Regions from separate parts of the Mesorhizobium sp. M0217 genome, predicted to be linked through region 2. Evidence: predicted binding sites of a transcription regulator. Region 2 holds the regulator's gene; the other holds the start of a gene.
What was found. The regulator PhoB, encoded in region 2, activates phosphate uptake and scavenging genes when phosphate is short. The targets are predictions, from matches to a motif close to TGTCATNNANCTGTCAT.

Region 1 (4,190 bases), on a different contig from region 2:
CGCGCCCATCAGCACGCCGAGCCCGGCATCCTTCGAGGCCTTGGCGGCTTCCAGCGTGGTCGGGAATTCCGCGACGCGCACGCCCTGCTCGATCGCCTCGTCGACATGGCCTGATGTGGCGTCGTCATGGCTCGCCAGCACAATGCCCCGCTCGTTGCAGGCGGCTGATATCGCCACCCGGTTCGGTCCCGAATTCTTCGCTGATTCCGACATCCGCTTTTCGCAGAACAATTGGAAGTCGCGATCGGTCAGCTTCAGCTTGCGCTGGTAGTAATAGGCGTAGGTCTCGAGATTGACGAACTGGCGCTGTCCCGGCGCATGGTCCATCAGCGAGGCCAGTTTGACCCGCTCGTCGCCATCGAAATTAGCGAAAGCCCGCAAGCAATCCGGCGCCGAGACCTCGCAGCGCAGGTGCAGGAAATGGTCGGCCCGCAACCGGTCTTTCGCGACGCTGTCCTCGATCGCGCCGGCGAGCTTGCGGATGTCGTCGGAGGTAATATCCGCGTCCTCGTCCATGCCGACACGCAAAGCGTCGAGCACGGTGGTGATGCCGGCGGTGGCCACCTGCGCGTCATGGGCAAGGACGGCGGCGATCGGGTTCCAGCGCACTTTCGGGCGCGGCGCATAGTGGCCTTCGAGATGGTCAGTGTGCAGCTCGACCAGGCCGGGAATGATGTAGTCGCCGCCCATGTCCTCGCCGCCCATGCCCCCGCCGGTGTGGCCGGTGCCGGCGTCGACGCCGGAGATAAAACCGTCGCGCAGCACGAGCGACCCTTCGACGATCTCGTCGGCAAGCACGATGCGGGCGTTGTGGAGAACAGTTTCGGCGGTCATTCAGGCAGTCCTTGCTTACTCGGACGAATTGCGGTCAGGCGGTTTTTCGGGCAGCGCGGCGGCCGAGCGCATGATGCGAAAGCACCATGAACGGAGCGCCCGGTTCGGTTTCGACGAACAGCGTCAGCGCATCCACCAGCACCGGCTGCTGCAGCACATCGGCGAACAGGCTGTCAATTGCCGCGCGCAGACGTTGGCTTTCCTGCGGCCCGGCCCGGCCGGACAGTGTCATGTGGAAGCGAAAGGTCTCGAACACGTAGGGGTAGCCCCACTGACAGAGATTGCGGAACTCGGCGGGTTTCAGCGAATCCGGGCTGCGCCGCTCGATCTCGGCCTCGGTGAGCGGCGCGCGAAAACGGTCGAAGCTAAGCACGACATCATCGGCGAAACGGTTGAGCGGCGGCAGCGGGCCTTCCGGCAGCAAAGCGAAGAAACCATCGATCTGGCTGACGACCAGGCGCGGGATGGTGACCGTCGGCGTTGCTTCGGCAAAGGCGTCCAGCGCCGCGCGCAACGAGCTTTCGGTTTCGTTGGCGGCCAACCGGAAGGGCGCTTTCAGCGTCGCATGAAAACCGTAGCGCCGCGCCGATGCGGTGTGAAAGGCGACTTCGGCCGCCGACAGCTCGCCCACCGCCTCGACCGGCCTGGTGGCGGCGCCAAAGGGGTCGCGGCCCAGCCAGTTGGCGGCGAGCCGCGCCAGCGGCTCGTCCTGCCTCGGGGTGAAATAGATGGCGTAGCGCATCGAAAAAAATCCTCGTCAGCCCGCTGCCATAGGTGATTTCCATGACGGATTGACGAAGCTTATGCGAGTTTTCGAAGGCAAATCGACCCCATGGATCGTTAGCCGACGATTTTTCTTCCGGCGCAAGCGAAGGCCGATCAGGCCTTCATGAGCCATTCGTGCTCGGGCGCGTTGTGGAACTTCCACGTCCGCTTCGGCCCGGCCATGACGTTAAGGTAATAGAGGTCGTAGCCGTGACAGGCCGCGCACGGATGATAGCCCTTGGGCACCAGCACGACATCGCCGTCCTCGATCGCCATCGCCTCGTCCAGTTCGCGGGCGCCCGACTTGTCGGCGTCGGTGTAGACCCGCTGGAAGGCAAAGCCCTGCGGCGGGTTGAGGCGGTGGTAATAGGTTTCCTCAAGATAGGATTCGGCCGGCAGATTGTCCTGATCGTGCTTGTGCGGCGGGTAGCTCGATGTGTGGCCACCGGGCGTGATGACCTCGACCACCAGCAGCGAGTCGGCGGGCTTGCCCTCGGGCAATATGTTGGTGACGTAGCGCGTGTTGGTGCCTTTGCCCCGAGTCTCCTGGCCGAGGTCGTCGGGTGCGATGACGCGAACGGGCAAGCCGCCGCCCAGGCCCGGCGCCGAGCAGACCGCGAGTTCGAGATCGGTGTCGGCGGTGACCGACCAGTCCGAACCCTCCGGAATATAGACCGACCACGGCTTGCCCTCGAAGGGCGACATGCGCTCGCCGAGCAGGCCGAGTTCCTGGCCGCCGGCCTTTGCCGTGCCCTTGCCGGTGACGAACACCAGGCAGACTTCGCGACCGCCCGTCTTACCCGAGGCGTTTTCGCCGGGCTTCAAACGGTGCAGGTCGAAGCCGACATAGGTCCAGCCGGCGCTGTTGGGCGTGACATGCGCGACGCGGCCATGGCCCTTGTCGGCTTTGACGAGCAGTTTCGACATGTTTTGTCTCCTATCGCAAGTCTTCGAGGTCGGCCTCTCAACTTCGTCATCCTAGGGCGAAGCAGGAGCGAAGCTCCGTCGCGAAGACCCTAGGATGACGAAGCAAGGGACGTTCCGGCCAATCACCGACGTAGGCGATACGCCAGGTGTCGAGTGTCCGACCCGCAAGCCCTTCCGAGCCACGGCCGCTTCATTCCTTCGGTTCGGCGTCCGCCTTCGCTTCGCCGGTCTTCGGTCGATCAGGCGCAGCCTTGCTCTCCTCCACCGGCTTGTAAAGATAGAAGAACTGCCACACCGCGTAGGCAGCAAAGCCGAGCGCGATGACACCCCAGAACGGCGTGCCGGAGGCGAATTCTATCCCCGCCCAGATCACACAGACGGCGACGACGGCAACGCGCCGCCACAGCGGCCGGAAGAACGGGTGCTCGTAATCCTTCATCGGATCGCCTCAGGCATTGGGAAAGCCTTGCGTTTCCACGGCGTAGCCGGCAGCCGTCATCACGCGCATCAATTCCTTGTGGCCGACCTGCGCCATCTTGAGCGGCGGGTTCTTCTTCGGGTCCTGCTCGGCCTCGACGACGAACCAGCCTTCATAGCCATGGTCGGCGAAGCGCTGCACGATGGCGCCGAAATCGAGCGAACCGTCGCCAGGCACCGTGAAGGCACCGAGCGCCACGGCGTCGAGAAAGGACTGCTTTGTGCGGTCGAGCCCGTCGATCACGCCCATGCGCACATCCTTCACATGGACATGGCTGATGCGCTTGTGGTGGTTGTCGATGGCGCGCAGCACGTCGCCACCGGCAAAGGCGAGATGCCCTGCATCGAGCAGCAACGGAATGCCTTCGCCGGAATGGCGCATGAAGGCATCGAGCTCCGGCTCGGTCTCGACCACCGCCGCCATGTGATGGTGATAGGACAGCGGCATGCCTTGCTCGGCGCACCATTCGCCGAATTCGGTGAGGCGCCTGGCATAGGCCCTCATCTCGTCGTTGGACAATTTCGGCTTCGTGGCGAGAGGCCTGGAGCGATCACCCTGGATCGAGCGGCCGACCTCGCCATAGACGATGCAAGGCGCATTCACCGCCTTGAACAGGTCGATCATCGGCTGGATGCGATCCTTGTTCTTGCCCATGTCCTCATCGACCAGCGTGCCGGAGAACCAGCCGCCGCACAGCGTCACGTCGGCCTTTTTCAGGATAGGCAGCATGATTTCGGGGTCATTGGGAAAGCGGCGGCCCATTTCCATGCCGGTGAAGCCGGCCGAGCGCGACTGGCGCAGGCACTCTTCCAGCGAGACGTCGTCGCTGAGTTCGGCAAGATCATCGTTCCACCACGCAATGGGGGACATGCCCAGTTTGGCTTTCAAGTTTTAGCTCCGGTTTCTTGTTCACCCTCCCCCTTGTGGGGAGGGTCGCTGCGAAGCAGCGAGGTGGGGTGCGGCGCCAGACCCCCACCCGGACCTTCGGTCCGACCTCCCCACAAGGGGGAGGTAGGGGCCGGGTGCATGTACATCAATCGCCGATTGTCTGCATCTGCCGCTTTTCGTCGTAGGCCTTGCGGGCTGCGTTGACCTGCGGCCGTGCGGAGACTTCCGGCACCGCGACATCCCACCAATGGCCGCCGGCATCGGTGGAAATCAGCGGGTCGGTGTCGATGACCAGCAC
Region 2 (4,190 bases):
CGTCCAGCGCCTTCTGCACCGCCGGGCCGATGGCCGAGGCGTCCTGCGCCAGGATGATCAGCGAGTTGGCGCCCTGCGAGATCAGGCTTTCGACGTCGGTCAGCTGCTTGCCGGGATTGGACTGCGCGTCGGCCGAAATGTACTTGTCGCCGGCGGCTTCGATCGCCGTTTTCATCGCCGCCTCGTCGGTCTTCCAGCGCTCTTCCTGGAAGTTCGACCACGACACGCCGATGACCTTGTCCTTCGCCTGCGCGACCGACATCAGCGCCAGCGACATGGCGACACCCGCCAGCATGGCGGCTGCAAATCTGTTCATTATAACCCTCCCTGCGCCGCCCACGGCGCGACAAAACCGGCCCGAAGGCCTGCACAAAGAGGCTCCATTTTTTCGAGCCTCGAAAAAATACTGGTTCAATGATAAGGCACTGTCAACATCGATTATGATGGATTCTGATGGCGTTGCCGAATTTTTTCGAGCTCCGCAATAAACAATGACAGGGCTGCCGGCGTCTGCCAATATTTGGCTGGTGCCGTCGAACGCCTTCACTATCATGAGGCGCGAGGAGGCCGGGAGGAAAACAAATGTCGGTTGGGATCCGCCACGACGATCTGCGCCGTCGCAACCGTGCGATGGTGATTTCGGCCGTGCGCCGGGCCGGCCAGCCGTCGCGGACCGAGATTGCGGCGACCACCGGCCTCAGCCATTCGACGATATCGGCAATCTCGTCTGATCTAATTCAAGAAGGCATCCTGATTGAAGGCAAGCCTGGCGAGACCGGCTCGCTGAAACGCGGCCGGCCGCAGGTCGGCCTTGGCCTCAACCCGGAAGCGGCGGCGGTCATGACCGTGGTGCTGTCGCTGAACTTCCTCTCCGTCACCGTCATCGACTATGCCGGCCAGGTGGTCGCGGAAGAACAGCGCCGGCTCGACACGCTGACCATGCCGCGCGACGAGCTGATCGGCGAATGCGTAGCAATCGTCGGGCGGCGTCTCGCGGACCCGGACCTCGATGTCCAGAGCATCGCCCGCATTGCCATGGGTATCCAGGGCATCACCGATTCGCAGGCGCGGGCCATGCTGTGGTCGCCAATCACGCCACTGACCGACATTGCCTTCGCCGACATGTTGGAAGCGGAATTCGGCATTCCTGCCACCATGGAGAACGACTGCAATATGATGGCGGTGGCCCTGCAATGGCGCCAGCCCGAGCGCTACCGCGACAATTTCATCGCGATCCTCTTGTCGCACGGCATCGGCATGGGGCTGGTGCTGAAAGGCGATCTGTTCACCGGCACCCATTCCTCGGGCGGCGAGTTCGGCCACATGATCCACCGTCCGGGCGGCGCGCTCTGCCGCTGCGGGCGGCGCGGCTGCGTCGAGGCCTATGCCGGAAACTACGCCATCTGGCGCAGCGCCAAAATGATGAGCGAAGATGCCGAGCCGGTCGATATCGGCGACGCTGATATGCGCGCACTCGCCGCGCGCGCCCGCGAAACCGATGGCCCGGAGCGCGAAGCCTATCGCAAGGCCGGTGAGGCGCTCGGCTTCGGCCTCGGCAGCCTGTTTGCGCTGATCGACCCGGCGCCTGTCGCCATGGTTGGCGTCAGCGCCGCCGCCTTCGACCTGATCGAGCCGGCATTGCGCGAAGCGATCGCCCAGACCGCCGGCGGCCAGCACTCGAAATCGATCTCCTTCGACACCGAGCCCAACGAGCTGCCGCTGATCCGCGAAGGCTGTGCCATGCGCGCGCTCGGCTTCGTCGATCAGGAGATTTTCGCGCCGGGCATTCAGGCCAAATCCGGCAAGCATGTCGCCTGAATGGCCGGCAACGGCGCGACGCGCAGCATCCTAGTCTTCCCTGATCGCGTAGCCGGCGCCGCGAATGGTACGGATGACATCCGGCATGCGGCCGTTGTTGACCGCTTTGCGTAAGCGCCCGACATGGACGTCGACGGTTCGCTCGTCGATGTAGATCGTCTCGCCCCAGACATTGTCGAGCAGCTGGCTGCGCGAGAACACGCGGCCGGGATGGCGCATCATGAATTCGAGCAGCCGGAACTCGGTCGGTCCGAGCCTGATCTCGCTCTTCTTGCGGTAGACACGGTGCGACTCGCGGTCGAGCACGATGTCGCCGACCTTGAGCACGCTGGACAGCACTTCCGGCTTGGCCCGGCGCAGCAGCGCCTTCACGCGCGCCATGAACTCCGGCGTCGAGAATGGCTTGACCAGATAGTCGTCGGCACCGGTGGACAGGCCGCGCACGCGATCGCTTTCCTCACCGCGCGCGGTCAGCATGATGATCGGCAGCCGCTCGGTTTCGGGCCGCACTCTAAGCCGCCGGCAGAGCTCGATGCCGGAAACAGCGGGCACCATCCAGTCGAGCACCAGGAGATCGGGCACGTTTTCCTGCAGGCGGATCTCGGCCTCGTCGCCGCGTGTCACCACCTCGACGTGATAGCCTTCGGATTCGAGGTTGTAGCGGAGGAGCACGCCTAGCGGCTCCTCGTCCTCCACGACCATGATGCGTGGCGCGATCATAGGCAGTTCACCCTCATCAGGCCGGCGTGGCCATCGCCGTCTCGTCCTGCTTCGGACGATTGGCGGGCAATTGCTGGCCGGTCAGCACATAATACGCATTTTCGGCGATGTTGGTGACATGATCGCCGATGCGCTCAAGATTCTTGGCGCAGAACAAGAGATGCGTGCAGGCGGTGATGTTGCGAGGGTCTTCCATCATGTAGGTCAAGAGCTCACGAAACACGGACGTGTATTTGACGTCGATGCGCTCGTCGTCATTCCTGAGTTTTGCAAGAGCTGCCGCATCGGTGGCGGCATATTCCTCGACGACGCCTTGCACCTGGATCAGCACCAGCTGCGCCATGGCATCGATGGAGTGCGAGAGGTCGCGCGGCGTGACGCTCAAGCCCACGGTGCCGACGCGTTTGGCGATGTTCTTGGCGAGATCGCCGATGCGCTCGAGGTCGCCGGCCATGCGGATCGAGCCGACCACGGCGCGCAGATCGTTGGCCATCGGCTGGCGCTTGGCGATCAGCGTGATGGCGCGGTCGTCCAGTTCGCGCTGGCGCGCATCCATGATGGCGTCGTCGGAAACGACACGCTGTGCCAGCGCATTGTCCGAATTGAGCAGCGCCCTGGTCGAGCCGCTGACCATCGAGCCTGCCAGATCGCCCATGTCGCGGATCAGCTTGCTGATCTGCCCGAGCTCTTCATCGAAGGAGGCGACGGTATGTTCACCCATGATCTTGGTCCTCGTGCCTGAAAATTCACCCGCCGGACGGCTCAGCCGAAGCGGCCGGTAATGTAGTCCTGGGTGCGCTTGTCGTCGGGGTTGGTGAACATCTTGTCGGTGGCGCCCTCCTCGACGAGATAGCCGAGATGGAACATCGCCGTGCGCTGCGACACGCGCGCCGCCTGCTGCATCGAGTGGGTGACGATGACGATCGTGTAGTTCTGGCGCAGTTCGTCGATCAGCTCCTCGACACGGGCGGTGGCGATCGGATCGAGCGCCGAGCAGGGCTCGTCCATCAGGATCACCTCCGGCGACACGGCGATGGCGCGCGCGATGCACAGGCGCTGCTGCTGGCCGCCGGACAGGCCGGTGCCGGGCTCCTGCAGGCGGTCCTTGACCTCGTTCCAGATCGCCGCCTTCTTCAGGCTCTGCTCGACGATCTGGTCCATGTCGGACTTGCGCTTGGCCAGCCCATGGATGCGCGGGCCGTAGGCGACGTTCTCGTAGATCGACTTCGGGAACGGGTTGGGTTTCTGGAACACCATGCCGACGCGGGCGCGCAGTTCGACGACATCGATGTTCTTGTCGTAGATGTCGTCTTCATCGAGCGTGATCTTGCCGGTCACCCGCGCCGAATCGATGGTGTCGTTCATGCGGTTGAGGCAGCGCAGGAAGGTCGACTTGCCGCAGCCGGACGGGCCGATCAGCGCCGTCACCTGGTTCTGGCGGACGTCGAGATTGACGTCGAACAACGCCTGCTTCTCGCCATAGAACACGCCGACCTTGTCGCCGCGCATCTTGATGACTTCGTTCGACTTGGCGTTCATTTTGTCGCCCACTGCATTCTCAAGGGACTGTTCGGTCATGATGTTCATACCAAATTGCCTTTTTTCTACCAGCGCCGCTCGAACCGGCGCCGGAGCACGATCGCGGTGATGTT

Region 1: a site for PhoB is predicted at 1,618-1,634, ahead of NKJ18_RS15000 (DUF1045 domain-containing protein). Genes of this name have one in related genera too.

What each region holds. Positions count from the first base shown of each region.
Region 1 is NZ_JAMYSN010000007.1:245,372-249,561, reverse strand. Features, by position in the region: gene NKJ18_RS15005 (alpha-D-ribose 1-methylphosphonate 5-triphosphate diphosphatase) at 1-834, opposite strand, end outside; gene NKJ18_RS15000 (DUF1045 domain-containing protein) at 869-1,576, opposite strand; gene iolB (5-deoxy-glucuronate isomerase) at 1,714-2,526, opposite strand; gene NKJ18_RS14990 (DUF3329 domain-containing protein) at 2,717-2,965, opposite strand; gene iolE (myo-inosose-2 dehydratase) at 2,975-3,892, opposite strand; gene iolD (3D-(3,5/4)-trihydroxycyclohexane-1,2-dione acylhydrolase (decyclizing)) at 4,038-4,190, opposite strand, start outside.
Region 2 is NZ_JAMYSN010000013.1:53,977-58,166, forward strand. Features, by position in the region: gene xylF (D-xylose ABC transporter substrate-binding protein) at 1-316, opposite strand, end outside; gene NKJ18_RS20425 (ROK family protein) at 583-1,818, shown strand; gene phoB (phosphate regulon transcriptional regulator PhoB) at 1,849-2,538, opposite strand; gene phoU (phosphate signaling complex protein PhoU) at 2,555-3,259, opposite strand; gene pstB (phosphate ABC transporter ATP-binding protein PstB) at 3,301-4,125, opposite strand; gene pstA (phosphate ABC transporter permease PstA) at 4,143-4,190, opposite strand, start outside.